4 regions of the Streptomyces sp. NPDC107454 genome follow, and region 2 is predicted to be linked to each of the others. Evidence: riboswitches for the same ligand, from Rfam matches in the RefSeq annotation. Region 2 holds a riboswitch; each other region holds the start of a gene.
What was found. A riboswitch is a leader RNA that binds a small molecule or an ion and turns the genes downstream of it on or off. The one in region 2 is predicted to bind cyclic di-AMP.
Positions count from the first base shown of each region.

Region 1 (7,550 bases), on a different contig from region 2:
CGCGGTCAGATACTCGGCGCGGGCGTCGAACAGGGGACTGAGCAGCTCCATGACCTCGGGGGAGCGGGCCGCTTCCGATGAGCCGTTGCGGCGCACCTTGTAGCGGCGGTGCTTCGCGTTCGACTCCAGGTAGTCGGCCACGATCGCGTCGCGCTCGACGTCGAGGGCGAGGAGCGTCACGGCTATGGACAGGCCCGCGCGGTCCTTGCCCGCCGCGCAGTGCATCAGCGCGGGAACGCTGTCCTCGGCCAGGGCGTGCAGCACGTGGGAGTGCTCGGCCGTGCGCTCCTTGATGATCGTGCGGTAGGAACCGATCATCCGGTTGGCCGCCTTGCCGTCGCCGAGGTGCCCGCGCAGCTGTTCGACGTCACCGTCACGGACCATCTTCCAGAACTCGCCGCCGTCGGCAGGGTCGGTGAGCGGAAGGTTCACGTTCCGTACACCCGGCAGCTCGACGTCCGACCCCTCCAGCTTCTGGTCCGCGGCATTGCGGAAGTCGAAGATCGTGTGCAGCCCGAGAGAGGAGAGGAACGCGGCGTCCTCCTCGGTGGCGTGCGCGAGATGTCCACTGCGGAACAGCCGTCCGTAGCGCACTCGCCGGCCGTCCACGGTGGGCAGGCCGCCCACGTCTCGGAAGTTGCGCACTCCGGCCAGCTCCGGCTCGGTCGACGGCACCTGCTGCGTCACGGGGGCTCCTCCCATTGGACCGCCGGCGCTGCTCGGCGACGCTCGCCGACGGGAATCGCGCTTTCGACGATACGACATGGGTTCCTCAGGCAATGAAGTTGTCCACAGCCGTTGCCTCCCGGGTGAGACGCCGTTGATGATGTTGGTGATTGAGTGCGGATGTTCGAATCTGTGAGGGTTTGATGATCGAAATCGGCGAAGATGGTCGTACGTGGCTTCTTTCGGGTCCCACGAGCAGCTACGCCCTACGGCTGACCGACCTCGACGAACTGCTCCATCTCCACTGGGGGCCACGGATCACCCTCGCCGACGCCGAGTCGCTGGCCGCCCTGCCCGGCCCGCCGTACCGGCCCTTCGAGTCCCGGCTCGACGGGCGCGAGGAGTATCCCGTCGAGGGCGGCCCCCGCTTCGTACGCCCGGCGCTGTCCGTGCGGACGCAGGAGCGGCGCGGCACCGAGTGGCGTTTCGAGACGTCTTTCGTGGAGCAAAACGCCGACGGCGACGAACTGCGGCTGCGCTTCGCGGACGACGGGCTCGGCATCACCCTGCACTACCGGATGCGCGGCGACGTCGTCGAGCGCTGGGTGACCCTGGCCAACGAAGGACCTTCCCTGGAGCTGCTGCGCGCGGACTCCGCGACCTGGACGCTGCCCGAGCGCGACGGTTGGCGCCTCTCCCAGCTGCACGGGCGGTGGGCGGCCGAGTCCCGGCTCGCGCGCTCCCCCCTCACCTACGGTGAGAAGGTCATCGGCAGCCGCCGCGGGCACACCGGGCACCAGCACCTGCCGTGGGTCGCGCTGGACAGCGGGGCGAGTGAGGAGAGCGGCGAGGTCTACGGGTGCGCGCTCGGCTGGTCGGGCTCGTGGCGGATCTGCGTGGCCCAACTCCCCGACGCGCGCGTGCAGATCTCCGGCGGCGCGGGGTACGACGACTCCGGACTGCTGCGTCTGGAGCCGGGGGAGTCGTTCACCACCCCGGTCTTCGCGGGGCTGTGGAGCGACGGCGGCTTCGGCGCGGCGAGCCGGACGTGGCACGCGTACCAGCGGGCGTTCGTGATCCCGGACGCGGACCAGGACCGGCCGGTGCTCTTCAACTCCTGGGAGGCCACCCACTTCGACATCTCCGAGGAGCGGCAGCGGGAGCTGGCCCGGCGGGCCGCGGAGATGGGCGTCGAGCTGTTCGTCGTCGACGACGGCTGGTTCGGGGCACGGACGAGCGACCGCGCCGGGCTCGGTGACTGGGCCCCCAACCCGGACCGTTTCCCGCAGGGACTGAAGCCGCTCGCCGACGACGTGCACGCGCTGGGCATGCAGTTCGGGATCTGGGTCGAGCCGGAGATGGTCAACCCGGACAGCGAGCTGTACCGCGCGCACCCCGACTGGGTGCAGTTCCAGCCGGGGCGGACCAGGACGGAGTTCCGCAACCAGCTCGTACTCAACCTCGCCCGACCGGATGTCCAGGAGTACCTGTGGGAGCAGCTCGACGGTCTGCTCTCGAGCGCCCCGATCGACTATGTGAAGTGGGACTTCAACCGCTGCTTCACGGACGCCGGATGGCCCGGTGAGCCGTACCCGCAGAAGCTGTGGGTCGAGCACGTGGAGGCCCTGTACGGGCTCCTGGACCGGCTGCGCGCCGAGCACCCCGGGGTCGCCTTCGAGTCCTGCTCGGGCGGTGGCGGCCGGATCGACCTCGGCGTCATGGCGCGTACGGATCAGGTGTGGACCTCCGACAACACCGACCCGCTCGACCGGCTCGCCATCCAGCACGGCTTCAGCCAGATCCACCCGGCCCGGATCATGGCCGCCTGGGTCACCGACAGTCCGAACGCGCAGCTCAACGGTCGGATCAGTTCGCTGCGCTTCCGGTTCGTCAGCGCCATGGCCGGGGTGCTGGGGGTCGGCGGTGACCTGGCCGACTGGAGCGAGGCGGACCTCGTCGAGGCGCGGGAGTGGGTGGAGCTCTACAAGGAGATCCGGCCGGTCGTGCAGCGCGGCGACCTCTATCGGCTGCGGCCTCCGGAGGGCGGGCTGAGCGCCGTGCAGTACGTCCACGGCGACGAGACCGTCGTCCTCGCCCTGCTCCAGGCCCAGCATCACGGTGAGCCGGTCGCCCCGCTCCGGTTGCGCGGGCTCGATCCGAGCGCCGCGTACGAATGCCGCGAAACGGGCGAAATTCACCGAGGTGCGGTGCTGCTGCATCACGGGCTGAGGACAGGGCTGCGCGGGGACTTCGATGCGGCAATTGTCAGGCTATGCCGTATGTGAGTGATCTGTCCGTATTGGTACCTTAATTCCAGCTGGCCCTGGAATAAAGGGCCGTGGTGTGACCTGCGTGAGCAGCGTCATATTCGTGACGATGCGTTGCGGGCCCGCTTTCTCGATCCGCCCGCATTCCCGGGCGGATCGAGAATCGGCGGAGATCATTGTCCACGGAGGGTGACCGGAATTCAGGCCCGGATCAAGAAAGGCACGCGCACAGAAAAGCCACATGGTTGGCGATGCGCCCCCATCTCGCTTACGTTCGCCCTCAATCCGGACGGACGCCCAATCCTGCCGCCGCCCGGTATCCGCACACCCACCGGTAACCGGCAGGAGCGGGGGACCCACAGGTACCACGCCTGTTCCGGTCTCCGGAACGGCTAGGGGTATAGCCGCGCAGCCGCGTGGCCGGGCATCTCCAGCCCGCACCCGACAGCTCACCTCGCAGGCGCCGGAGAGGAATTCTTCATGCCCGCGAAGGGTAAGCACCGCCGACCCAAGTCCCAGCGTTTCTCACGCTCGATCGCCGTGGCCGGAACCGGTGGCGCCGCCCTCGCGCTGCCGCTGATGGGGGCCGCGGGTGCCCATGCCGCGACGCCGACGGCCGCGGTCTCGTCCACTCCGGAAAAGACCGCGTCCATTTACGGCGCGGCGGTTTCGGAAAAGACCGTGACGGTTTCGGAAAAGACGGCGACGACGTCCACGGTCTCGACGAAAACCTATTCGGTGAAGGTCGGCGACTGGCTCTCCAGGATCGCCGAGCGGCAGCACGTCAGCGGCGGCTGGCAGAAGCTCTACTCCGACAACCGCCAGGCCATCGGCAGCGACCCCTCGCTGATCCACCCCGGCCTGAAGCTCACGATCGGCGAGAGGGCCGCGTCGACCGACGACACCGAGCCGTCGACCAAGCCGTCCATATACTCGTCCGCCAAGACGTCCACGCGGTCGTCGGCGCAGTCGGCCGCCGGGTCGTCCGGCGCGGAGTACGCGCCCAAGAGCGAGGCCGCCGCCCCCCGGGCCACCGGCACCGGTTACACCCTGCCGGTCGGGGGCGCCACCATCGGCACCGGCTACAAGGTCGCCGGAAGCATGTGGTCCAGCGGCTATCACACCGGCGTGGACTTCGTGGTCCCGACCGGCACCACCATCAAGGCCGTCGCCGCCGGCACCGTCGTATCGGCCGGCTGGGGCGGCGCGTACGGCAACCAGGTCGTCATCCAGCACGCCGACGGCCGGTTCTCGCAGTACGCCCACATGTCCGCCCTGTCCGTCTCGGCGGGCCAGACCGTGACCGAGAGCCAGCAGATCGGTCTCTCCGGCGCGACCGGCAACGTCACCGGTCCGCACCTGCACTTCGAGATCCGCACCACCCCGAACTACGGCTCGGACATGGACCCGGTCGCGTACCTGCGCTCGCACGGTGTCACCGTCGGCTGACACCTGCCGCGCCTCTCACGTCTTCGAGTCACGTCTTCGAGGGCCGGACACCGCGATCGCGGTGTCCGGCCCTCGACGTTTGTCCACACGTCCGGCGTGGTCCTTTCATGATCGGCACATTGCGGTCTTGTGGCACCCGCGCACGAGGTCTCGACACGGTGCGAGAGTGACTGCACAGTGATCTCCGTAAGCGCTTTCTGCGCCTTCGGCGGTGGCATCGCGGCCGTCGTCGCCACCGCAAGGAGCACGCCATCGTGAGACCTCGAAGACTCGGCGTCGGCACCGCCGCCGCGCTGCCGGCCGGTCTGGTCGCCGCGCCCTCGCACGCCACCGAACAGCATCCGCCGCCGCGCCGGATCGTGGAGAACCTGGACCGCGGCCTGGTCGCCGTCCCCTCGGGCAAGGGCACCTTCCTGAGCCGGCGGTTACTCGGCACGGAGTACGCGCTCGGCGGACGGCGGCTCAACCAGGCGCCGGTCACCCGGTCGACCACGTACCAGGACGACAGCCGGGGCACCGGCACCTGCACCGTGCGTGCCGTCGTCAACGGCCATGAGCGGAAGCCGAGTTCGGCGGCGCTCGACTTCGCGCGGGGCTACGCCGGGATTCCGCCGGCCGCCGCCGACGGATACACCGTGCAACACGCCTGGCCCGGCGACCTCGACGGCGACGGACGCTACGAATTCGTCGTCAGCCGGCTCGCGCAGACCCGCGACAAGCCCGACCTCCTGGAGGCGTACACGCTCACCGGCGCGCGGCTGTGGCACGTCGACCTCGGCCCGGGCTCGTACACCCAGGTCGGCGGGAACGGCGCCAACGACCCCGCGCCCGCCGCGATCAGCGGCTCGACGCCGATCGGCGGCCACCGCAACGACGACAACGTCACCGTGTACGACCTCGACGGCGACGGCAAGGCCGAGGTCGGCACCGAGCGCACCCGGCAGCCCGTGCCCGACGACCTCGTCGCCGACGGCCCCTCCGGCGGGCACCTCGGCATCGCCCACCCCGACGGCGTACACCCCAGCCTCGTCACGAAGTTGGTCACCCGGGTCGGCGCCGGACGCGGCGCCTTCCGGATCCTCTTCCAGACCTGGGACTTCAACGGCACCGATCTGAACCGGCGTTGGAAGTACGTCGTCCCGGCCGGAAGTGGCGCCACCAGCTTCCACCAGGTCCGGACCGTCGACGTCGACCAGGACGGCAAGGACGAGATCGCCGACGGCAACTACGTCGTGGACAGCGACGGCACGCTGCGCTACGTCGTCGGCGGCGCCGGACACGGCGACCGTTTCGACATCGCCGACCTCGACCCCGACCGGCCCGGCCTGGAGGGCTGCGCGATCCAGCAGTCCGAACTGGGCGTCGTATCGAGGTTTCCCTGGTACTGCACCACCACCGAACCGACGAAGACCCGTATCTACACACTCGCCCGGAACCCCGGCTACCGCCTCAGCCGGACCGTGCGCGGCTATCTCCAGTCGACGTACACGGACTACTACCTGGGCACCGAGACCCGGCGGGTGCCGAAGCCCGCCATCACCACCGCCGCCGCTCGTACGGAAGGAACCTCATGACCACCCGCAGAGCCTTCACGACCCTCGCCGCCGGTGCCGCCCTGTCGACGCTCGTCCCGGCCACCACCGCGAGCGCCTCGCCGCGCCATCGTCGTGGCCGGCTCATCGCCCACGACGGCTTCCGCCGCGGCCTCGGCCAGTGGGTCACCGAACTGCAGGACGGCGGCACGGTCACCGCCTCGCACGGCGTCCTGGACATCGACGTACCGAGCGGTGCGACGGTCTGGTTCAAGCAGCGGCTCGAAGGGCCCTACGTCATCGAGTACACCGCCACACCGGTCTCCGAGGGGGGCGTCAACGACCGGGTCTCCGACCTCAACAACTTCTGGAACGCCGTCGACGTCCGCTCCCCGGACGACCTCTTCGCCACACCCCGGGGCGGCGCCCTGGCCGAATACGACTACCTGAAGACGTACTACGTCGGATACGGCGCCAACACCAACACGACCACGCGGCTGCGCCGGTACGTGGGGGAGCCGGGCGTCCGCCCGCTCGTCTACGACTACACGGAGCCGCTGCTCACGGCCAACCAGCCGCATCGTGTCCGGATCGTCTCGGAGGGCTCCACGGTCCGCTGGTGGAACAATGGACGGCTCGTTTTCGACTACGTCGATCCGGAGCCGTACACGAGCGGGCACTTCGCGTTCCGGACCACATGGAGCCACTTCCGGATCGAGGGCTTCCAGGTGTGGCGGCTGTTCAACCACTCCTGACAGAGCCTTATTCCGGATTCGGTCACACTTTACGAGTGGCTTATCTCACCACCCGTCAACCCCTTCCTACGGTCGCGTAGCTCACATCGAAAGGTGAATCATGGGCCGATGTGGCAGACGATTCGAAGAGTGACAAAAGATCAGTGATCGGGTCGTACGTGGCGGTGGGGGACAGCTTCACCGAAGGCGTGGGCGACCCCGGCCCCGACGGGGCCTTCGTCGGGTGGGCCGACCGGTTCGCGGTGCTCCTCGCCGACCGGCGGCCCGAAGGCGACTTCACCTACACCAACCTCGCCGTACGCGGAAAGCTGCTCGACCAGATCGTCGAGGACCAGCTCCGGGGCGCCAAGGAGCTCGCCCCCGACCTGGTCTCCTTCTGCGCGGGCGGCAACGACATCATCCGGCCGGGCACCGACCCCGACGAGGTCGCCGAGCGCTTCGAGCGCGCGATAGCCGACCTCACCTCCGCCGTCGGCACCGTCATGGTGACGACCGGCTTCGACACCCGTACCGTCCCCGTACTGAAGCATCTGCGCGGCAAGATAGCCACGTACAACGGGCACGTGAGGGCCATCGCGGACCGGTACGGCTGTCCGGTCCTCGACCTGTGGTCCCTGAAGACCATCCAGGACCGCCGTGCCTGGGACGGCGACCGGCTGCACCTCTCGCCCGAGGGCCACACCCGGGTCGCGCTGCGCGCCGGCCAGGTCCTCGGCCTCGAAGTGCCCGCGGACCCCGACCAGCCCTGGCCTCCGCTGCCGCCCCGCGGCACGCTCGAGGTCCGGCGCGACGACATCCACTGGGCACGCGAGTACCTCGTCCCGTGGATCGGGCGCCGACTGCGCGGGGAGTCCTCCGGCGACCACGTGGCCGCCAAGGGC
Region 1 is NZ_JBVJPA010000003.1:74,268-81,817, reverse strand. It holds gene ACZ69M_RS07995 (tyrosine-protein phosphatase) at 1-687, opposite strand, end outside; gene ACZ69M_RS07990 (alpha-galactosidase) at 870-2,951, shown strand; cyclic di-AMP (ydaO/yuaA leader) riboswitch at 3,253-3,411, shown strand; gene ACZ69M_RS07985 (M23 family metallopeptidase) at 3,414-4,382, shown strand; gene ACZ69M_RS07980 (rhamnogalacturonan lyase family protein) at 4,637-5,956, shown strand; gene ACZ69M_RS07975 (DUF6250 domain-containing protein) at 5,953-6,669, shown strand; gene ACZ69M_RS07970 (SGNH/GDSL hydrolase family protein) at 6,813-7,550, shown strand, end outside.
Region 1: linked by a shared signal. The riboswitch ahead of ACZ69M_RS07985 (M23 family metallopeptidase) and the one ahead of ACZ69M_RS07160 (C40 family peptidase) in region 2 are both predicted to bind cyclic di-AMP.

Region 2 (7,550 bases):
GCGCCGCCGCGCGGCACCCGTACGCCCAGGTCGTACAGCGCCCAGTTGACCGCCTGGAACTGCTCGGGCGCGGCGCGGTGTTCCACGACGCGGTGACGCAGACCGGGCGGGAGCAGCCGGGCCAGCGGGAGGCGACCGCGTTCGTCGGTGGTCATCGCCTCGTGGATGACGACGTTGATGCTCCAGCTGTGCTGCGCGGCCTCCTTGAGCAGACGGCGCAGTGCCTTGTCCTCCTGCGGCAGCGGGTTGATGTCCCGCAGCCGGAGCCCGGCCACGATGTCGTGGTCCCAGGGGACCTCGTGTCCCTCGGGCCAGAACATGGTCGCCGGAGAGGGCCACGCGAGGTCCCAGGGCCGTTCCGCCTCGGCCACCAGCGTCCAGCGGGTTCCCTCGGCGGAGTGTTCGCGTCCGTCGGTCGTGAGCCGTGCGCGAACCGTGACGGCGTCGTCGACCAGCCAGCGCGCCTCGAAGACACGTCCCTCGGAGTCCGAGGGGTTCGCTGCGTCCAGGAAGTCGTGGATCGTCTCGTCGGCCTTCAGCCTCCGCAGGTTCTCCCTGAGGATCTCCTGCGGGGCGGGCCCGACGTGGCGCCCGCCGGCCAGCCAGACGGTTTCCGGGGCGGTGGCGCGGGCGGTGGAGGGCTTGGGCATGAGTCACTTTGCGGTGGGAGGCGGCGTGGCCTCCCAGTATGGTCAGCGCGGGTGGCCGGTCGGGCGGCGAGGCCCGCGTGGATCACATACATCCCCTCTTGCGGAACTTTGACCGCTCCAGTGCCTTATGTGTGCTTTGAGGCGCTGGAGATGTCGCTGCGTCCGTCACGCCGGGCGCAGCGCGCTGTGGATCGCCTTCTGTCCGGCGAAGAAGAGGGACTCCTCGCGTATCGAGGCACCCGGGCTGGGGGCGTGGATCATCATGCCGTTGCCGGTGTAGAACCCGACGTGGCTGACGTTGTCGTAGAAGAAGATCAGGTCGCCGAACTGGATGTCGGTCAGCGGAATCGCCGCACCGGCGGTCGCCTGCCCGTGCACGGTGCGCGGAAGCGCGACCCCGGCGGCCCTCCAGGCGGCCTGGACGAGGCTGGCGGAGTCGTACGAGTCCGGTCCGGTCGCGCCCCAGACGCACGGCTTGCCGATCTGCTCGCGGGCGAAGGCGAGGGCCTTGGCGGCCTTCCCGCCGTACGCCGACTCCGCAGCGCCGACGGCCGTGTTGACCACACCGGTGGAGACACCGGCACCCATGGACATGTCCGTGGCCGGCGGTACGCCTCCGCCGAGGGGCATGCCCGCGCCGGGCGGCATGCCCGCGGCCAGGGGCATTCCGGCGCCGAGGGACATGTCGGCAGCGAGGGGCATTCCCGTACCCATGGACATGTCCGTGGCCGGCGGTACGCCTCCGCCGAGGGGCATCCCCGCGCCGGGCGGCATGCCCGCGGCCAGGGGCATCCCCGTGCCGAGGGACATGTCCGCACCGAGCGGCATCCCGGTGCCGAAGGACATGTCCGGGCCGAGTGCGGTCGACTGCTGTCGCTGCCACTCCTCCGCGGTCTGCCGGCGAGCCTGGTCCTCCGGGGTGGGCCAGACGGCCTCGGCCGGACGTGACTCGATCGCCGCGGGCCCGGGGTTCCAGCGCGCGGCGTGCTGGGACACCAGATCACGGGCCAGCGCCAGCTTGCGCTGGATCTTCTCCTTGGACGTCTTCAACGAGGACTGCCCCGGCCCGGCGGGCAGCGCGGGCAGCAGGGCCGTGGCGGCCTCCAGCGTGGGCTGCGGCGCAGGCTCCGGCGCGGCCGGCAGTGCGGCGACGGCCCTGGCCGTCAACTCGGCCACGGGCCCGGCGGCCGCCTCGGCGGAGGGGCCCGCGGTCAACTCCAGAACAGGGCGGGCGGTCAACTCCCGCCCACGGTCGGTGAGTCCGTCCTCCGGCCGCTTCGCCGGGCCCGTGGGCCGCGCCTCGGCCGGGGGCTTCAGCATCCGGTCGGCCGGCAGCCTGGCCGGCGCGGACGGCCCCAGCTGCGCGCGCGCCGCGTCGAACCAGGTCCTGGTGATGTCGTCGAGGGCGGGGTCGCGGCGCCTGCGCGCGGCTTCCGGCGCCGGGTTGACGCGGCTTCGGCTCCCCGTGGTCATCGCGCGGGTCCCGTTGACGAACCCGACGGCGTTCTCGGCCTGGTCGTAGAGGGAGCTGATCCGCTGCTGCACCTCCTCGCGGCTCGGACCGTCCGCGCCACTGAGGGCGGCCGCCGCGCGTGCGGAGTCAGGCATGCCAGGGAGGCTGTTGCCTCCAGGGCGCGGGGTTCGTTCCGGCGCCATGGGAGCCGTACTCCTTCCGTACTCCGCCTACCGGGTCGGCTGTCGGGTTCGGGCGGAAGATTCCGGAAGGCATGCCCTACGGCCCTTGCCCGATCGGGCAGTTGGGCCGATTCACCCCAAGGTCGGTTGGGTCCAGGTTCCGGTCACCACGGGGGCACCGGATTCGGCGGAGGCCGCGCGACCCGGCGAGGTTCGCCGGAGGGAGTCGTGCGGCCTACCGCCAACTTAGCCAATTTGTGTGCCTGGTGTGAAGATTGGAGCGCGAACTGTCCGATATGTAATTGTGACCTTCGTCTACGTGTCCCGGTCACGACCAGGATGCCGTACGACCGCCGTGCGCCCCACGGTCGCCGCGAGCGTGCGCAACCGGCGCCAGTCCAAAGGGGGTTGGACCTCCGGCACACCGGGCCGTTCCTTCGGGACGCGGACGCGCAGGGCGCCGGGCTCGACGCGGCAGTGCACCGGGGCGGGCAGGACCAGGGCCTCGCCGTCGATGCCGGCCTCGATCTCCGCGCGGTCGGCGTCGATGACCACCTCACGGGTGGTCAGGACCACGAGCCCGTCCGGCGCGGGGTCCAGTACCAGCGCGGCGGCCTCGGCCGCGCTGTCCACCGTGATGCCGAGGACACCGAGCAGCCCGGAGTCGAGCCGTTCGCGGCGGCCGAGACCGGCCGGATCGTTGGTGCGGTAGGGGTTGTTGCTCACCAGTACGGCCTGCGGGGCGTCGAGCGTCGTGTCCGCGGCGCGAGCGGTCAGTCGCGGCCCGCGCTGGCGGGTGAGCAGGTCGGGCAGGAGATCCAGGATGGTGCCGATCTTGTCGTCGCGGTACGCGGGACTCTGCACGACCGTCGCGTACGCGCCGAAGGAGGCGTTGTTGACGAACGGGTGGCCGCCGGCGAAGCCGAGGTCCACGCGGAGTTCGACGCCGTCGGTGAGGGCGTCCAGACAGGTCGCCGGGTCGTCGCGGTCGAGGCCGAGGTCCATCGCGAAGTGATTGCGGGTGCCGGCGCAGACCACCAGGAACGGCAGACCGTGTTCGGCGGCGACGGCCGCGACCAGTGCCTGGGTACCGTCACCGCCCGCGACGCCCAGCAGATCCGCGCCGTCCGCGACGGCGGCCCGGGCCAGCGCGGTGACGTCCTGGTGCTTGTCCGGGTCGAGGAGCACGACCTGCGCGCCGAGCCCCTCCGCCTTCTCCCGCAGCCCGAACTTCGCCACCTTGCCGCCGCCGGAGCGCGGGTTCATGAGGAGGAAGGGGCGCCGCGGCGGCGGTGCCCTGCGCTCCTTCGGGCGCGGGGCGCGCGTCCGGTCGCTCCGCAGGGCGTACCGGCCGCTCCAGACGGCCACGGTCCACAGTGCCAGGGACACGGGAACGGCCCAGAGCAGCCCGGCCACGGCGAACAGGGTGAGCACGCCGCCGGGCACGACGGCCGCCAGCACGGCCGCCACCCAGCGGAGCGGACCGCGCCGGGTCAGCGCCCACCACAGCGCCGCCGCCGTGACGGCCACGCCGAGGAGCGCGGCCAGGAGCAGCAGTACGCCGTCCACGCCTCCGTAACCGAGCGGCAGCAGCACCGCCAGCGCCGCCGCGAGCAGCGCGGCCCTGGCCGCCCACCGATTCCCGTGGCCGACCCGCGCGCTCGTGTCCACACCCATCGCTCCTCCACGGACGTCGTAGAAGTCCGGCACTGGCGGGCCCGGCCGCACGGGAGCCCGGTTCGGCGGGTCGTTGGCTGTGTGCGGGGTCGGCCATCGACGACACAGTCGTATGCAACCGTCGGGCCAGGCCCCGCGCAACCGCCACGCTCCGCCGGGCCCGCGCCGACCGGGGCCGGACCGGGCGGTTCTCACCGAACCCTTGGGTCACCCCTCGGGGCCGGGACCGGCGCGGCTGATGCACGATGGGCGGCGGCGGGCCCCGGCAGGACGCCGGGTGTGGCGGGGAGGGACAGTGGTGATGAGTGGGCAGCGCGGCCGTGTCCTGGTCGTGGACGACGACGCGGCGATCCGCCGCTCGCTGGAGCGGGGCCTGAGGCTCGGCGGATTCGCCGTGGACCTGGCCGACGGGGGACGGCCGGCCCTGGCGGTGGCCCGGCGGACGCCGCCGGATGTGATCGTGCTGGACATCTCGATGCCCGACCTCAGCGGCATCGAGGTGTGCAGGGCACTGCGGGACGAGGACAACGACGTACCCGTGCTGATGCTCTCCGCACTCGACGAGACCGCCGACCGGATCGCGGGCCTGCAGGCGGGCGGCGACGACTACCTCGTCAAGCCCTTCGCCCTTCAGGAGCTGGTCCTGCGGCTGGAGGCACTGCTGCGGCGCAGGCCGCCGCGGGACAGCGGCACCGTACGGGTCGGCGGGCTGCTCCTGGATCCCGCCGCCCGCAGCGTGAGCCTCGACGGGCGGCCGGTGGAACTGACCCGCCGCGAGTTCGAACTCCTCCACTTCCTCGCCCGCAACGCCGGCATCGTGCTCAGCCGGGACCAGCTCCTCGATCGCGTATGGGGCTACGACTTCGAGGTGCGCACCGACGCGGTGGACACCTTCGTCAGCTATCTGCGCCGCAAACTGGAGACGTCGGGGCGCTCCCGGATCGTCCACACCGTACGAGGCGTGGGCTTCGTCCTGCGCGACGACGACCCGCGGGAGCGGCCGTGAGACTGTCCACGCGGATCGCCCTGGCCGTCGGCGCCAGCGTGCCCGTACTGGTACTGGCCACCGGCTGGCTGCTGCTGCGGCTGGTCGCCGCGGATCTGCACGATCAGCAGGACACGCATCTGCGTGAGCGCGCGGTGGCCGTCGCCAAGGACGCCCGGGGGCTGCTGCGCGCGAGCGCCGCCGACCGGTCGGCGGCGGTGGAGCAGGCCCGCGAGCGCCGGGTGTTCACCTCGGCCCTGGACGTGGGCGTACGGCTGATCGGCCCCGAGGAGACCTTCACCGGCGGCCCGCAACCGGCGGCGGACGTGGCGCTGCCCGCCAGGGCGCCCGTGCCGGTCACCCTCCGTGCCGACGGCAGGAGCTGGCGGATCCTGTCGACCCGGGTGACCGGGGCGCGCCCCGGCGTGCGCGGCACCCTGTGGCTGTTCGCGTCCGACACCGCCGCCGACACCCAGGTGCGCCTGGTCCGACGGCGCGCGGTGACCGTCGCCCTGCTCGCCGCACCGCTGTCCGGGCTGCTCGCCTGGGCCGTCGCCACCCGGGCGAGCGCACCGCTGCGCCGTCTGCAACGCCGGGCGAGCGGCCTCGACCCCCGCTCCAGTTCCACCCGCCTGGACCACAGCCCGACGCGGATCGCCGAGGTCGACGACCTCGCACACACCCTGCAGACCGTCCTGGCACGCTACGACGAGCAGGCGCTCAGGACCGCCGAGGCACTGGCCACCGCCCGCTCCTTCGCCTCGGCGGCCTCGCACGAACTGCGCACCCCGCTGATGAGCATGCAGACCAACCTGGAGATCCTCACCGAGCATCCGGAGCTCGCCGGACCCGACCGCGACGAAGTGCTGCACGACCTGAGCCGCGAACACGCACGCCTCCTCGGGGTCCTCGTCATGCTGCGCGACCTCGGCCGCGGAGACCTCGTCGAGGCGGACGCCTTCGGCCCGGTCGACCTCGCCGACCTCGTCGAAGCGAGCACGCAGGAACAGCGGCGACGCCATCCGCACGCACGGGTGGCCGGCCACTGCGCAGCGGGGCTGCGCGTACACGGCTGGGAGGCGGGACTGCGGAGCCTGGTGGACAACCTGCTCGTCAACGCCCTGGTCCACGGACACACGGACGGGCAGCCCCCGCAGGTCGAGGTGACCCTGCGCGCGAGCGGCGCCGACGCGCTCCTGGTCGTCGAGGACCGGGGCCCTGGCATCCCGCCCGCGCTGCGCACCGAGGTCTTCGAACGCTTCCGCCGCCGACCGGACAGCCCCGGCTCCGGCCTCGGACTGACCCTGGTCGCCCAGCAGATCGCCCTGCACCGAGGTGGGATCCGGGTACTGGACCGGCCCACGGGTCCGGGTACCCGCGTCGAGGTCACGCTGCCGCTGAGCGACGGCACCGCGGACACGGGGGCCACGCTTCCGCTCCCGCGCAACTGGATGATCACGGCCGCCGACCGGCCACAAGAATTCCACAAAGACGGCTCCTAGCTTTCCCGGCGACAGGGCAGTCGCCCGTGAACGTGGAGGAGTTCGTCATGCCAAGCACCAGGAAGACCGTGATCTCGGTCGTCTCGTTGGTCGCCGCCGGATCGCTGTTCGGCGCCGCCGGCGCCGCCACCGCCGACGCCGCGACTCCCGCGCCGTCCGGCACCCCCACGGGCGACGGCGCGGCGGCGCTCTGCAAGCGCGCGCCGAAGATCGACCGGCGGATCGACCGGATCCTCACCCGGCTGCGCGCGGACGCTTCCCAGCGTGGCTCCATCGCCCGTCTCGAGCAGCGGGTGGCGAACGCCAAGTCCGCGGGGCACACCCAGATCGAGACCTACCTGAACGACCGGCTCACCGCCCGGCGCTCTCTGGTCCCCACTCTGGAGACCCGCCAGAAGGACCTGGCCGACGTCGAGAAGTGGTGCGGCACCCACGACAACGGTCGTACGAACTGATGCGCGCGCGCCACACCGTGCCGGCCGTACTGGCCGCCCTGCTGTTCCTGGCGGGATGCGGCCACGGCGGGAGCGCACAGAGCACGCACGGCACACAGACCGCACAGGGCACGCAGACCACTCGGCAGCCCGCGCCCACCTCCTCCGCGGACCTCGGTCATCTGCGGAAACTCGTCGACGACGCCGATTCCGCGGCGAGCGCGGCGGAGTCGGACATGGCCCGGGAGTGAGGTCAGCGTTCCGTCGGCGGGGGCGATCCGGTGGGATGGAGCCGGTGGTGGCCGTCGACGGGGCGGGTGGCGAAATGCGGTCGATGCGGGTGGTGGGACGCGGTGCGTTCGATGATCAGGAGGGCGGCGTCGTCGCCGGGGTGGTCGCCGACGTGCGCGAGGAGGTCGTCGTGGATGTGCCGCAGCAGGGCGTCGGGGCTGGAGACGGGAAAGGAGGCGACCCGCTCGAGCAGCGGGTAGAAGACGCCCGACGGTGAGCGGGCTTCGATGACGCCGTCGGTGTAGAGCAGGAGGATGTCACCGGTTTCGAAGGTGAACGGGTCGGCCCGGTGGCTCGAGGCGGGCAGCTCGCACATGCCCAGCGGGGGGAGGGGGTGGCGCGGGTGCAGGACCGTGACCTCCCGGTTGTGCAGCAG
Region 2 is NZ_JBVJPA010000002.1:669,978-677,527, reverse strand. It holds gene ACZ69M_RS07165 (hypothetical protein) at 1-650, opposite strand, end outside; gene ACZ69M_RS07160 (C40 family peptidase) at 816-2,258, opposite strand; cyclic di-AMP (ydaO/yuaA leader) riboswitch at 2,315-2,485, opposite strand; gene ACZ69M_RS07155 (diacylglycerol/lipid kinase family protein) at 2,601-3,962, opposite strand; gene ACZ69M_RS07150 (response regulator transcription factor) at 4,264-4,968, shown strand; gene ACZ69M_RS07145 (sensor histidine kinase) at 4,965-6,449, shown strand; gene ACZ69M_RS07140 (hypothetical protein) at 6,497-6,904, shown strand; gene ACZ69M_RS07135 (hypothetical protein) at 6,904-7,134, shown strand; gene ACZ69M_RS07130 (PP2C family protein-serine/threonine phosphatase) at 7,137-7,550, opposite strand, start outside.

Region 3 (7,550 bases), on a different contig from region 2:
CCTCCGCCGCGGACCGGCACTGGCTGGGCGTCGCCTGTGAGCTGGCGGCGCTGTGTCCGCCGTCGGAGACCGCGTTCAGCGTGGGTGCGGTGGTGGTGGCGGCCGACGGCACCGAGCTGGCGCGCGGACACTCGCGGGAGGGCGACGACCCCGTCGTGCACGCCGAGGAGGCGGCGCTCGGGAAGATCGATCCCGCGGATCCGCGGCTGGGCTCCGCGACCGTGTACAGCAGCCTGGAGCCGTGCGCGCGGCGGGCGTCCCGGCCCGCGCCCTGTGCGCGGCTGATCCTCGACGCGGGGGTACGGCGGGTGGTCACCGCGTGGCGCGAGCCCGACACGTTCGTGACGGAGGCCGACGGGAACGGTCTGCTCGTGGCCGCGGGGGCGGACGTCGTCGTACTGCCGGAGTTCGAGGAGCGGGCCGTGGCCCCCAATCGGCACCTTCTCGCGGCCGGGTAGGGGCGGCCTCGCGGCCGTCCGCGAAAAGCCTGGTGAATCGCGCCCCGCGGATGGCGTACACTAATTTCAACGACGCGGGGTGGAGCAGCTCGGTAGCTCGCTGGGCTCATAACCCAGAGGTCGCAGGTTCAAATCCTGTCCCCGCTACTGAAGGCCAAGGGCCGGAACTCGGAAACGAGTTCCGGCCCTTGGTTTTTTCCCGTTCGCCAGCCCCCCGGTTTTTCCCTGCCGACCCGACTTTCTGTAGTCTTCCGCTCACTATGAGTCGTCCTCGGTGGCTGGTCCGGCGCGCGCCGGCGCTCGCGCTGCTGCTCGCCGTGTGCGCGCTGTTCCTCGCGGCCTGTCACGGCGGTCATGACTTCGTGCCGGACGGCGGGACCGTCGTCGCCCCGGCCGGGCACCACCACGGGCGCGGCGGAGCCGGCGGCGTCCGGTGGACGGCCTCGGACTGACGCGTCCCCCGGTCGGCCCCTCACCGCTCGCCCCCCGCCCCCGTGCCGGGAAGCCTGGACGGGTGGGGCAGCAGCAAGGAGGCGCGCAGCGGGCCGAGGAGCCGTACGGCGAGCTGTACGAGAAGCCAGGTGACGAGCAGCACGACCGGTCCGGTGGGCGATTGCCCGAGGACCCCGTGCCCGATCCGGGGCTGGGGGACGAGCCGGTGCCCCGCCCGCCCGAGGCGGACCACAGCCGGATCTCCTGCGCGCGCAGCCTCGTCCGGGTGCTGCCCGCACTGCTCATCCTGGTCGGCGCGTTCTACGACTACTTCACCCCGATGGCCTTCACCGCCGGCCCCCTCTTCACGGCCGCGCCGCTCGTGGCCGCCCCGCTCTTCTCGCTGCGCGGCACCGTGCTCACCGGCGTCACGGCGCTCGTCGTGGTGCTCACGGTCCACATCCGGCTGGGCATCGTCTTCAAGGTGGACGCGCTCACGGAGGTCGCCACCGTGGCGACCGTCGGCGTGCTGGCCGTGCTCATCAACATCCTCGTCCGCCGCACCGACGAACGACTCGCCTCGGCCCACCAGATCGCCGAGGCGGCCCAGCGTGCCGTCCTGCCGGAACCCGACCAGCGGATCGGCGGCCTCGACGTCGCCGCGCGCTACGAGGCCGCGCAGGCGGGCGCGTTCATCGGCGGCGACCTGTACGCGGTGCAGGACTCCCCGCACGGCGTACGGCTGGTCGTGGGCGACGTACGCGGGAAGGGCATGGACGCGGTGGCCGCCGTCGCCGTGGTCATCGGGGCGTTCCGGGAGGCGGCCGAGCAGGAGGCCACGCCGGAGGCGGTCGCGCAGCGGCTGGAGCGGGCGCTGGCCCGCGAGGGCACCCGGCGCGAGGGCCTCGACGCCTTCGAGGGGTTCACCACCGCCGTCCTCGCGGAGATCACGCCCGAGGGCGGCCTCGTAAGGATCGTCAACCGCGGCCATCCGGCGCCGCTGCTGCTGCACGCGGACGGAACGCTGGTCACGCTCGCCGCCGCGAACCCCGCACTGCCGCTGGGCATGGGCGAGTTGGGCTGCTGGCCGGACCGTGCCGAGGAGACGGAGTTCCCGCACGGGGCCACGCTCCTCTTCTACACGGACGGACTGTCCGAGGCCCGCGACGCGCAGGGGCGCTTCTACGATCCGGCCGCGCGCCTGGCCGGACGGACCTTCCCCGGCCCCGACGCCCTGCTGGCCACGCTCGTGGAGGAGGTCCGGTTGCACACGGGCGGGGCCCTGACGGACGACATGGCGCTGCTCGCCGTACGGCGGCCGTAGCCACGGAAACGGGCTTTCTTGATCGATGTCACGAGGGGTGATCGGGCGATGTCCCTCCGCATAACAACTGACGCACCGTCAAATAACCGCCGGGTAGGGAGGTGCGGCCAACTCGCCCGATTTCCGCCGGTCATGGGCGGTAAGTCCTGGCCAAAAGTGGTTAATGATCAGTACGAACAGCTTGGAATCCGGTACCCGCGTCTATTAACGTTCGATAACGCAGCGCGGTCGTCCCAGCCGTCACAAGAGTCGGCTCCGTGCGCACGCGCCGAATCCCGCGAGGGAACCGGGGAACCACCAACTTGGGGTGAATCGAGCGTCTTTCACGGTGGAGACACCGTGGGTTGACGCGCGTAGGAGACCTTCCTGCTCCGAACCCGTCAGCTAACCCGGTAGGCGAGAAGGAAGGAAAGGAGCACGCCCACGTGGCGTCCAATCGGCCTGCCCAGCCCACTTCGTTCCCGCCGAACGACACCCAGACTTTTGGCTACGCCTACGGCAAGGACGAGGGCCCCTGGGAGGAGTGGAACCCCACCGAGGATTCCGTCCGTCCCCTCCGTGGCCGGCACCGCGTCTCCAAGCAGCGCGGCGGAGGACTCGCCCGCAGCTCCACGGTCCTGGGCGTCGGCGTCATCGCCGCCGTCGGCGCGGGCGGCATGGCCACCGCGGCGCCCGGCAAGCCGCCGGTCTCCATCTCGCTGCCCGACCTCTCCTCGGTCACCGAATCGGCCAAGGCGCTGATATCCGACGGTGGTTCCAGTACGCCGAAGGGCTCCGCCACCCCGCTCACCAGCGCCGGTGTGACCAGCGCCGACGCCGCGCAGGGCAACACGGACGCGGGCGAGGCGCTGCGCGCCCGCATCATCCAGCAGGCCGAGTCGCAGCAGGACCAGATCGACAAGGCGGCCCAGGACGCCGCCGAGTCCGCCGCCGCGAAGAAGGCGGTCGCGCTGGCCGCCCAGCAGAAGGACGACGCCGAGGCCAAGGTCGCCGCCGCGAAGAAGAAGGCGGACGAGGAAGCCAAGCAGAAGGCCGAGGCCGCGCGCCTCGCCGAGCTCGCCAAGAGCTACTCGCTGCCGACCTCCTCGTACACCCTGACCTCCCGCTTCGGTGACGCCGGCTCCATGTGGTCCTCCGGCTACCACACCGGCCTCGACTTCGCGGCCCCCACCGGCACGCTGATCAAGGCCATCCACAGCGGCACGATCACGGAGGCGGGCTGGGCCGGCTCGTACGGCTACCGCACCATCCTCACCCTCGACGACGGCACGGAGCTGTGGTTCTGCCACCAGTCGTCCATCAGCGTCAGCGTGGGGCAGAAGGTGGCCACCGGCGACGTCATCGGGCGCGTGGGCGCGACCGGCAACGTGACCGGGCCGCATCTGCACCTGGAGGTTCACCCGGGCGGCGGCAGCGCGATCGACCCGATGGCGTGGCTGCACAGCAAGGGCCTGAACCCCTGATCGTTCCCGGGGGCCGTATGCGGAATATGGGAATCCGCTACGGCTGTTGAAATAAGGCATGACTTCTCTACGCAAGCTCGGCTCCTCCGACCTCGAGGTCTTCCCGCTCTCCCTCGGCGGCAACGTCTTCGGCTGGACCGCCGACGAGGCGCAGTCCTTCGCCGTGCTCGACGCGTACACGGCCGGGGGCGGCAACTTCGTCGACACCGCCGACGGCTACTCCGCGTGGATCCCCGGCCACACGGGCGGTGAGTCGGAGACCGTCATCGGCAAGTGGTTCGCCGCGCGCGGCAACCGCTCCGACGTCGTCCTCGCCACCAAGGTCAGTACCCACCCCGAGTACAAGGGCCTGTCCCCGGCGAACATCAAGGCCGCCGCCGACGCCTCGCTGCGCCGCCTCGGCACGGACTACATCGACCTCTACTACACCCACTTCGACGACACCTCGGTGCCGGTCGAGGAGATCATCGGCGCGCTGGACGAACTGGTCCGGGCCGGCAAGGTCCGGGAGATCGGCGCCTCCAACATCTCCGCCGAGCGGCTCGCGGAGTCCGTGGAGTTCTCCGACCGCGAGGGCCTCGCCCGCTACGTCGCCCTCCAGCCCCACTACAACCTCGTCTCGCGCGACACCTACGAGGGCCCGCTCCAGGAGGTCGCCTCCAGGACCGGCCTGGCCGCCATGCCGTACTTCGCGCTCGCGTCCGGCTTCCTCACCGGCAAGTACCGCCCGGGTACGACGGTCGAGTCCGCGCGGGCCGAGGGCGCGGGCAAGCACCTCGGCACCGAGCGCGGCATCCGTGTCCTGGCCGCCCTCGACGAGGTCGCCGGGGCCCATGACGCCGAGGTCGCCACGGTCGCCCTCGCCTGGCTCGCCGCCCGGCCGACGGTCGCGGCGCCGATCGCCTCCGCACGGACGGTCGAGCAGCTGCCCGCTCTGCTGGCGGTCGCCGACCTGACCCTGACGGACGCGGAGGTGGCCAGGCTGACGGAGGCGTCCGCCTGAGGCCTACGACTGGTAGGGGTTGTACGCGGGGTACGGCGTCGCCGGGGCGGGATACGGGGTCGTCGCGCCGGCGGGGTACGGGGTCGCGCCGGCGGGGTTCACCTGGCCGGGCACCGGCGCGTAGCCGTACCCGGGCCACGGCGGCGGTAGCTGCGGCGGCACCGGTACGGCCGGGGCCGACGCGTGGGCCGCGTACGCGAGGGAGGGGCGGGCGACCTCCCGGCGGCGCCACAGCTCGTGCAGCAACTCCCGCTCCCGTACGACGAAGTCGGCGTTGGCGCGGCCACTGCGCCCCCGGTGCCGCAGAAACGCCAGCGAGGTCGCGTACGCCTCGTACTGGGCGACCGAGCGCGCCGCCGCCCTGCCGAAGTGGTGGGCGGCGTAGTCGCGGGCCAGCCGCCGCGCCCGCATCGAGCCGAGCACGTACGGCTCGGGAGGGGTGAGCCATCCGGCCGCCGCGTACGCCGGAAGTTCGGTCCGTACGGTCTTCAGCTCCCGCTGCCGCGTCCAGATGACGAGGAAGGTGAGCAGACCGAACGCGGGCACCATGAACGCCCCGTACACCGCGTAGAAGCCGTACTCCCCGAAGTTCGACGAGCCGTTCCACATGGAGTGCATGCCCATCGCGAGCAGCAGTCCGGTCAGGGGCAGCAGGACGCGGCGCACATGCTGGCGCTCGGCGGACAGCGCCGCGATGCCGAAACCGATGCCGGTGAGCACCGTGAACAGGGGGTGCGCGAAGGGCGACATCACGACGCGGACGAAGAAGGTCGCGGCGGTGACGGAGGCCAGACCGCGGTCGCCGTTGAGCTGGTCCGTGCCGAAGGCGGTGCCGAGATAGAGGATGTTCTCGGTGAAGGCGAAGCCGGTCGCGGTGACTCCGGCTATGACGACCCCGTCGACGATCCCCGTGAAGTCCCGGCGGCGGAAGAGGAAGACCAGGAGCACGGCGGCGGCCTTCGCGGACTCCTCCACGATCGGCGCTATGACGGTCGCGCCGAGCGTGTCGGCGCTGGACGGGTCGGCGGTGGCGGTCGCTATCCATCTGGTCGCGAAACTGTTGGCGACGATCGCTATCAGGGCCGCCGCGCAGGCGCCCCACGCGAAGGCGAAGAGCAGATTGCGCCAGGGGCCGGGCTCCACCCGGTCCAGCCAGCGGAACGCGGCGACGAGGAGCGGCACGGGCAGCACGGCGAGGCCGAGCCCGACCAGGAAGCCCTCGGTGCCGGTCTGTTGGCGGACCAGGGCCAGGATGACGAGGCCGGAGAGCGCGAGCAGGGTGATCAGCGCGCCGTAGCGCACCCACTTCCGCTGCCACCAGTGCGCGTGCCGCAGTGCACCGTCGGCCGGCCCACCGGTGGGACCGCCGGGATACGTCGGGTACGGGGGGAAGGTGGCCACGGCATTGACCCTAACGAGGGAGGGGCGCTGCCCGCGACGGCGCCTGGTGGTGTTCGTCCGCGGGTCTTCAGTCGCCGGATGTGTCCTGGTCTCGGTGCTGTACGCGCCGGAACAGGAGGTCGTTCACCACATGACCCTTCTCCAGTCCCTGACCCTCGAAACGGGTCAGTGGCCGGAAGTCCGGACGAGGCGCGTAACCGCCGTCCGGCCGGGTGTTCTCGAAGTCCGGGTGCGCGCTCAGCACTTCCAGCATCTGCTCGGCGTACGGCTCCCAGTCGGTCGCGCAGTGCACGAGGGCGCCGGGCCTGAGGCGGGTCGCGGCGAGGCTGAGGAACTCCGGCTGGATCAGCCGCCGCTTGTGGTGCCGCTTCTTGGGCCAGGGATCGGGAAAGTACACGCGCAGCCCGCTCAGGGAATCCGGCGTGAGCATCTCCCTGAGCAGAATGATCGCGTCACCGTTGGCGACGCGGATGTTGGTGAGCCCGTTCTGGTCCGCGAGATTGAGCAGGTTGCCCTGCCCCGGCGTGTGCACGTCGACGGCGAGGATCCCCGTCTCCGGGTCCTCCGCCGCCATCCGCGCGGTGGCCTCGCCCATCCCGAACCCGATCTCCAGCACGACGGGTCGCTCGCCCCCGAACAACTCCGCGAGATCGATCACCCGCTGCCCGTCGATGTCGAGCCCCCACTTGGGCCACAGCCGCTGCAACGCGTCCGCCTGGCCCGTGGTGACCCGGCTGCGCCGCGGCTGGAAACTCCGGATCCGCCGCTCGAAGTGCGATCCGGCGGGGTCGGCCTTCGGACCGTCGGGGAACCGGGGCTCCCCCTTGGCCCGGACATGCCGGTGGGGCTCACCTCCGGCGGTGGAGCTGGACCGGGGCTCTTCGGGGGAGTCAATGGAGTCAGACACAGTGAGGACGATTTTACGGCGCCCCCGGGAGCGGCCTGCCGCCCCTGCCCGTCCCATCCGTCACCCCGTCACGTCCCCGCCAGCACCTCCAGCGCCCTGCGCGCAACCTCGCGGCCGATCGGGAGCGAGGCGGTGGCGGCGGGAGACGGCGCGTTCAGGACGTGTACGGTCCGCGGGCCCTCCTCGATGAGGAAGTCGTCCACCAGGGTGCCGTCCCTCAGGACGGCCTGGGCCCGGACACCTGCCGAGGCCGGGATCAGGTCGTCCGGCGTCACCGCCGGCAGCAGCCTCCGCACGGCCCCGGTGAACGCCGCCTTGGACACCGACCGCCGCAGCTCCCCCGCCCCGTACCGCCAGTGCCGCCGCGCCATCCGCCAGGAACCGGGCCACGCCACGGCCACGCCCACCTCACGGGGCCGGACGACCCCCCACCCGTACCCCTCCCGGGCGAGCGCGGGCACCGCGTTGGGCCCGATGTGGACGTCTCCGTCGATCCCCCGGGTGAGGTGCACGCCGAGGAAGGGGAAGGCGGGGTCGGGGACCGGGTAGACCAGGCCGTGGA
Region 3 is NZ_JBVJPA010000016.1:18,149-25,698, reverse strand. It holds gene ACZ69M_RS36125 (dihydrofolate reductase family protein) at 1-458, shown strand, start outside; tRNA gene ACZ69M_RS36120 (tRNA-Met) at 532-605, shown strand; gene ACZ69M_RS36115 (hypothetical protein) at 719-910, shown strand; gene ACZ69M_RS36110 (PP2C family protein-serine/threonine phosphatase) at 1,087-2,214, shown strand; cyclic di-AMP (ydaO/yuaA leader) riboswitch at 2,471-2,628, shown strand; gene ACZ69M_RS36105 (M23 family metallopeptidase) at 2,640-3,677, shown strand; gene ACZ69M_RS36100 (aldo/keto reductase) at 3,736-4,680, shown strand; gene ACZ69M_RS36095 (PrsW family intramembrane metalloprotease) at 4,684-6,081, opposite strand; gene trmB (tRNA (guanosine(46)-N7)-methyltransferase TrmB) at 6,149-6,988, opposite strand; gene lhgO (L-2-hydroxyglutarate oxidase) at 7,057-7,550, opposite strand, start outside.
Region 3: linked by a shared signal. The riboswitch ahead of ACZ69M_RS36105 (M23 family metallopeptidase) and the one ahead of ACZ69M_RS07160 (C40 family peptidase) in region 2 are both predicted to bind cyclic di-AMP.

Region 4 (7,550 bases), on a different contig from region 2:
CGGGCGTGATGTCGACAAGTCGCTTCGCCAGCCGCACGGCGGGCTCGTGCGTGAGCCCGCCGAACATGACATGGCTCATGCGCTCCAGCTGGTCGCGCGCCGCGTCGTTGAGGACCGGGTGGTTGTAGCCGTGGATGGCCGACCACCAGGACGACATGCCGTCGACCAGCTCACCCGAGCCGTCCGCGAGCCGCAGGCGTACCCCGCTCGCCGACTCCACGACGAGCGGTTCCTGGCGGCCGGGCATGGGGCCGTACGGGTGCCAGACGTGCCGCCGGTCCCACTCCAGCAGTTCCCGCACGGGCAGCGTGGGTGGCTCGGACCGGTCAGGCATTGGGGGCGAGGTCCGTTCCGGCACCCCGGCGGCGTACGGCGACGAGATCCGTACGCGCTTCGGCGGGCTGCTCCTGCTCGGCCTGCACCGTCACGGAACCGCAGACGCCACCGCCCTCGTGCGCACCGCACCCGGCGTCCGCGTGCGAGCCGCACCCGGCCTCGGCGTGCGCACCGCAGCCCGCGCCCGCCGTCACGCGGTGCTCCGGCAGGGTCACCTCGCCCGCGCCCTCCACCTCGAACCCGGCGTCCGCGATCATCTCCAGGTCGGCCTTGCCCGCCTGGCCCTCGCTGGTGAGGTAGTCGCCGAGGAAGATCGAGTTGGCCAGGTTCAGGGCCAGCGGCTGCATCGTGCGGAGGTGGACCTCGCGGCCGCCCGCGATACGGACCTCCACGTCCGGGCAGACGAAACGGACCATGGCCAGGATGCGCAGGCACCGCTGCGGGGTGAGGTTCCACTCCTTGGCGAGCGGGGTGCCCTCGAAGGGGATCAGGAAGTTCACCGGAACGGAGTCCGGGTCGAGCTCGCGCAGCGAGTAGACGACGTCGACGAGGTCCTCGTCCGACTCGCCCATGCCCGCGATCAGACCCGAGCAGGCCGACAGGCCGGCCGCGTGCGCCTTCTGGACCGTTTCCACCCGGTCGGCGTACGTGTGCGTGGTCGTGATGTCCCCGTACGTCCCCTCGGACGTGTTCAGGTTGTGGTTGTAGGCGTCCGCGCCCGCCTCGCGCAGCCGCTCGGCCTGGCCGTCGGAGAGCAGGCCGAGGCAGGCGCACACCTCGACGTTCTCGTGTCGGTCCTTGATGGCCTTGATGGTGTCGGAGACCCGGTCCACGTCACGGTCCGTCGGACCGCGGCCGCTGGCCACCAGGCAGACCCGCTTGGCGCCCCCGGCGAGCCCGGCCGCCGCGGCCTGCGAGGCCTGGTCCGGCTTGAGCCAGGTGTACTTGAGGATGTCGGCCTTGGAGCCGAGGCGCTGCGAGCAGTACGAGCAGTCCTCGGGGCACAGACCGGACTTCAGATTGACCAGATAGTTGAGTTTCACTCGACGGCCGAACCAGTGCCGGCGGACTTTTCCGGCCGCGGCCACCACGTCGAGCACGTCGTCGTCGGACGTGGCCAGCACGGCCAGCGCCTCGTCACGGGTCGGCAGCTCGCGCCGAAGCCCCTTGTCCACCAGCGTGTTCAGCAGGTCCATGAGATCCGATCCTGACGTATGCGAGCCGCTGCGGCCAAGGAGAGTTTGCACAACAGAGACGGTTCGACGTGTGGGTATTGCCACATCATGGGCGCCGCGTCGCCCCGCTAGGGTCTGTGCACTGCCTACAAAACGACCACCTTCATGACCCCCTCACGACCACTTCCAGGGCCCGGAGGCACCAGCATGGCCGGATCGCCGTTCGCGTGGATCGACGAGCAGGCGCACCAGCGCCGCCAGGCCGGACTCGTCCGCACCCTGCGCCCCCGCGCCGCCGACTCACCCCTTCTCGATCTGGCGAGCAACGACTACCTCGGGCTGGCCCACCATCCCGAGATCACGGCGGCCGCCGCACAGGCCGCGCGCCGCTGGGGCGCCGGTGCGACCGGCTCGCGGCTCGTCTCCGGCACGACCGAACTTCATGGCGAACTCGAACGCGAGCTCGCGGAATTCTGCGGCTTCGAGTCCGCGCTCGTCTTCTCCTCCGGCTACGCGGCCAACCTCGCCGCCGTGACCACGCTCGCGCCGCACGGCTCGCTGGTCGTCTCCGACGCGGGCAACCACGCCTCCCTCATCGACGGCTGCCGGCTCGCCCGGGGCGCGACCCAGGTCGTGGCGCACGCCGACCCCGACGCCGTGCGCAAGGCGCTGGGCACGCACGAGGGTCCCGCAGTCGCCGTGTCCGACACGGTCTTCTCGGTGGACGGCGACGCGGCCCCGCTGGCCGAACTCGCCACCGCCTGCCGCGAGCACGGCGCGGCGCTGCTCGTCGACGACGCGCACGGGCTGGGCGTCCTGGGCGACGGCGGGCGGGGCGCCCCGCAGGCCGCGGGGCTCGCGGGCGCCCCGGACGTGGTCGTGACCGTCACGCTCTCCAAGTCGTTCGGCAGCCAGGGCGGAGCCGTCCTCGGCCCCGCCCCGGTCATCGACCACCTGGTCAACGCGGCGCGCACCTTCATCTTCGACACCGGTCTCGCGCCCGCGGCGGCGGGCGCGGCCCTCGCGGCGCTCAGGCTGCTGCGCCGTGAGCCGGATCGTGCCGCCCGGGCTCGCGCGGTGGCGACGGCGCTGCACACCCGGCTGACCGCCGAGGGACTGGAAGCCGTACGACCGGACGCCGCCGTGGTCTCCGTGCGCGCTCCGTCCCCCGAACAGGCCGTGCGGTGGGCCGCCGAGTGCCGGGAAGCGGGAATCGCCGTCGGCTGCTTCCGCCCCCCGTCCGTGCCGGACGGCATCTCACGGCTGCGGCTGACCGCCCGCGCGGACCTCACCGACGCGCAGATCGAGCACGCCGTCGGCGTGATCAGTTCAGTCCGGCGACAAAGCCCTCCCAACTGGCGGGAGTGAAGAGCAGGGCGGGGCCCGCCTTGTTCTTGGAATCGCGCACGGCGACCAGTCCGGCCCAGGGTCCTGGGCCGGGTCGGGCCGTCTCGACGCAGTTGTTCATTCCCGTACTGCGGCTGCTGCGCAGCCATCGCACGTCGTGGAGTGAAGTACTGGAAAGTACGTACCGAGGCAGTGCAGTCATGGGGGTGCCTCCTTACGCGCCGTCACCTATCCCGGCGATGTAGTCCAACGAGTCCTCGGGCGAAAGGGCGTGGAACTGAAGGGCGTTGAAGGCCTCGGTGTAGGCCTGAAGGTCTTCTTTCCGTTCGAGATAGAGGCTACTCGTCAAGTGGTCGAGAACAACCACATCCAGATCAGTTGTGTTCGGAAATGAGAAGATAACGAAAGGCCCGGTGACGCCGATATGGGCTCCCGCGGCGAACGGCAGGACCTGAAGCCGCACTTGAGGCAGGGTGGCGGCCTCCCACAGACGCTCCAGTTGCCGGGCCATCACCTCCGGGCCGCCGACCTCGCGTCTTAACACGGCCTCGTCCAGGACCGCGGTCAGTTCCAGCGGCGGATTCGAACGCAGGACGTCCTGCCGGGCGAGGCGCACCTCGACGAGCGCGTCGAGCTTGCCGTCCTCCAGGCCGCCGACGGCGACCCGGGTCACCTCCCGTGCGTACTCGGGCGTCTGGAGCAGTCCGGGTACCACCGAGGTCTCCAGCGTGCGCATGCCGCTGGCCTGGGACTCCAGACTGATGAAGTCGCGGTACGTGGGCGGCAGGACGCCGCGGTAGGCGTGCCACCAGTGATGGCGGCCGTTGCCCTCGGAACCCGCGAGGCCGACCAGGAGCTCCCGTAACTCGTGCCCGGTGACGGCGTAGGCGTCCAACAGGCGCTCCACATCAGCCGGTTTCACTCCACTGATACCGGTCTCGATCCGGCTCACCTTCGACTGGTGCCAGCCGACGAGACGGGCCGCCTCACCACTGGTGAGGCCCGCATCGGCGCGCAGCGCGCGCAGTTCGGCACCGAGCTTGCGGCGGCGCACCGCGGGACCGTGCTGCATGGCCGTACTCCTTACTCCTCCCGAGCCGCCCAAATACGCTCCGCCGTCGCAGAGTTCACCGCATCGAGCGACAGATATATGCATATCTCGGTGGATCGCACCCGTGACCGGCCCAGTGATGGCAGTCTGGCGCGAAGCACCAGTCCGGGACCGTACTCGAACCATCCGCTCCGTGTCGGACTCCGGTCCCGTGGGAAAGGGACGACGTCGCCATGGCAGATCACCAGGAAGCATCCGTCACTCTGCCGAGCGATCCCGCCTCGGTCTCCGCGGCCCGGAAATTCGTCGCCGATGTGCTGGTCGAATGGGGCCTGCCGTGCGACGCCGAAGTCGCGGACACCGTACGCCTGATCGTGTCAGAACTAGCCACCAACGCCGTCCAGCACACGTTCGGGCAGTCGCCCACCTTCACGGTGGACGTCCGGCTCGACCGAGACGAACACCTGCGGATCGGCGTCACCGACAGCCATCCGCGCTTTCCCAAACGTCTGCCCGCCGCCGTCCAGCAGGACAACGGACGCGGCATGGTGATCATCCGCTGGCTGACCGCCGAATGCGGCGGCAGACTCGTCGTCCGGCCCACCCGCGAGGGTGGCAAGACGGTCGCCATCGAGCTGCCCTGGACGGTGCCGGCCCAGCCGGTGACGGCCGGTGGCCCACAAGAGCCCTGAGGGGCGGCTCAGTTGTGTGTCTGCCCCGTCCGGCGCTCGCGGCGGGGCCCGGAAGTTCTCGGTCACCGGCGCCGACCGGTCCCCGGTCCGGTGGACGACGGCGATCGTACGGCGCGGATCTTCGCTTTCGAGCGAGTCGAGGCCCGGTCCCGGCGACCGCGGCCCCACCGGAGCCGCCGCCGACCCGGCCACCATCTCCGGCGCGCCCGCCCGGTCCGCCCGGTCCGGCCGGTTCGGCCGGCGGCAGCCGGGACGAGCCGGCCGCCGCGGTTCGTGCCCGCGGGCGGTCCTGCGATGAGCGCGCTCACGGTTCTCGGTCCGGTGCTCCTTTCGGAGCCGTCGCTTCGCTGACGACGGCACGGTGCACCAGGCCGGGCAGGAGGCCCCACAGCGCCACACAGACGAGCAGGGTGCCCGCGCCCGAGGCGATCCCGGCGGCGCGTCCCAGCGCCACGTCCACGACGAGCAGTACCGATCCCGTCAGCGCCAGCATGAGCACGCCCATCCCGACCGTGGCCAGGACGGAGGAGACCCGCACGATGGCCGGCTTCGCGCCCTGCCGGAACAGCGACCTGTGCAGCGCGGCGGGCGCCGTGAAGAGCGCGGCGGCCACCACGGCCAGCAGGAGGGTGGTGACGTACGTGGCGCGCTGCACGGTGTCGAGGGACGGGAAGCGCGGGGTGAACGCCAGCGTCAGCAGGAACGCGAAGAGGATCTGCACACCGGTCTGCGTGACGCGCAGCTCCTGGAGCAGCTCGCCGAAGTTGCGATCGGCGCGCTCCAGGGACGTCTCGTTCCGTTCCTCGGGGGAAGGTCGCTCAGCCATGGTGAACGAGTAACCGGTTCGTCCGCCTTTCACGCCCGGGGGTGGAACCCCGAGGGGGTGCCGGCCGGCGGCACCCCCTCGGGCAGGTCAGCTGACCCGGCCGTACCAGACGCTCTTCGTCCAGATCTTCTGCAGCTTCACGACCTCCCCTGTCTTCGGGGAGTGCCAGATCTTTCCCTTCCCGGCGTAGATGCCGACGTGGTACACGTTCCGGCCCGAGTGGAAGAACACCAGGTCTCCGGCCTTGCGGTGGGACGCGGAGATGTGGTGCGTCTTGTTGTACTGCGCCGCGGCCGTACGAGGCAGCGTCTTGCCCGCCTTCTTGTACGAGTAGAGCGTGAGCCCGGAGCAGTCGAAGCGGCGTGGTCCGGCGGCGCCGTACTGGTACGGGGAGCCCTTCTTGGAAGCCGCGACCTGAAGTGCCCTCGTCGCCAGCGTGGCCGCTTCGGCGTCGGACGCGACGCCAGGAACCACGAGGCTGCCGCCCACGGCGGCAAGGGTGAGCGCCGAGGCCGTACCGGCCCGGGTCCACAGCGACGGGACACGATTGAGCGCAGTCATGCGCAACCCTTCGTCAGCCGCCTGTGAAGGATGACCTGTCGGATTCGGGCTGGCGAAGTAGCCCGGCCGCTTGCGCGGCTTCACCCCAAGGACCGCCCGGATCTCTCCGGCGACCCGTCTTGCTGGGTCCTCCACTCCTGCCGATGCACTTCTGTCGACCGGTCATCCGGGCAGCGGCAGGACTCGGCGTCCGCCCGGACCGCCCCGCCGCTGTGGCGGGGGCTTGTCGTCGGAAGGGATCTTCACGCATAGCGGTCAGAAAATCCGAGCGGAACCGGCGATTTGTGGCGTTACTCACCACTCACCCGTTCGGGTGGACGACCCTCTGTTCGGGCGATGTTGGGCACGCCGACGACGCGCCCACCAGCACCGGAGCGTCTCATTCCGCCTCTGGGCTACGCGCGTTGCGCAACTTTTTCGGTTCCCCGAAGGGGCCCCTGACTACTCCATCAGGGGGTACACCATCTGGTCCGTTTGAACCCCGGGCCGGACGCCTCGCCGACTCGGCGCGCACGGCGACCCGGGTGTGGGTGCGTCAGTTGTCGGCGTCGGGCGGCAGGGTGACGCGGGCCGCCCGCCGCTCACCGTCGAGGACGCGCAGGGCCTGCGCCAGCGTCGGCGCGTGCACCTCGCTCTCGCCGCGCTGGTGCATCAGCGCGAGGGCGTCCCGCAGCTCGGAGGCCTTGGCGACCAGCGCCTGGGCGGCACGCAGCCCGCGGTAGGTGTCTCCGGGCCTGGCCGGGTTGATACGGCCCAGCAGGTCGACCACGTCGAGGTAGCGGTCGATCAGCTCGGCCTCGGCGCGCGTCAGCGCGGGCAGCGGGGGCAGTTCGGGCACCATCGGCGGATCACCTCGCGTCGGGTGTGGCGTTCCTCGCACCGGGCGCGGTGCGCGAGGTCTTGCGGCTGGGGATGATCCCGTCCACCAGTCCGTACGCCAACGCGGCCTGAGCGTCCAGGATCTTGTCCCGCTCGATGTCGGCGGCGACCTGTTCAGGACTCTGCCCCGTGTGCCGTACGAGCATGTCCTCCAGCAGCTTCCGAGTGCGCATCAACTCCTCGGCCTGGAGGGCCAGATCGCTCGCCTGTCCCTGTACCGGCTCGGGAAGTGACGGCTGGTGGATCAGCACCCGGGCTCCCGGCAGTGCGAACCGCTTGCCCGGCGCGCCGCCGGCCAGCAGCACGGCGGCGGCCGACGCGGCCTGCCCCAGACAGGTGGTCTCCACGTCGCAACTGACGAACTGCATCGTGTCGTAGATCGCCGTCATCGCGCTGAACGAGCCGCCGGGGGAGTTGATGTACAGCGCGATGTCCTGGTCCGGCGCCAGGTATTCGAGGTGCATGAACTGCGCCATCACGTCGTTCGCCGAGGTGTCGTCGATCGGCGTCCCGAGGAACACGATCCGCTCGTCGAGCAGCTTCGAGTACGGATCCAGGGTCCGGTGCCCCATGCTCGTCCGTTCGGTGAACTCGGGCAGGACGTGACGGGCGGACGGTTCATTCATGGCACGCGCCTCCTGTGAAGGGTTCTGTAAAAAATGTACAGGACGTACAGATCGTGG
Region 4 is NZ_JBVJPA010000017.1:148,781-156,330, forward strand. It holds gene ACZ69M_RS38155 (adenosylmethionine--8-amino-7-oxononanoate transaminase) at 1-334, opposite strand, end outside; gene bioB (biotin synthase BioB) at 327-1,532, opposite strand; gene ACZ69M_RS38165 (8-amino-7-oxononanoate synthase) at 1,719-2,879, shown strand; gene ACZ69M_RS38170 (DUF397 domain-containing protein) at 2,836-3,060, opposite strand; gene ACZ69M_RS38175 (helix-turn-helix domain-containing protein) at 3,073-3,930, opposite strand; gene ACZ69M_RS38180 (ATP-binding protein) at 4,143-4,601, shown strand; gene ACZ69M_RS38185 (DUF6328 family protein) at 4,906-5,427, opposite strand; gene ACZ69M_RS38190 (C40 family peptidase) at 5,515-5,988, opposite strand; cyclic di-AMP (ydaO/yuaA leader) riboswitch at 5,992-6,146, opposite strand; gene ACZ69M_RS38195 (hypothetical protein) at 6,524-6,829, opposite strand; gene ACZ69M_RS38200 (ATP-dependent Clp protease proteolytic subunit) at 6,837-7,493, opposite strand.
Region 4: linked by a shared signal. The riboswitch ahead of ACZ69M_RS38190 (C40 family peptidase) and the one ahead of ACZ69M_RS07160 (C40 family peptidase) in region 2 are both predicted to bind cyclic di-AMP.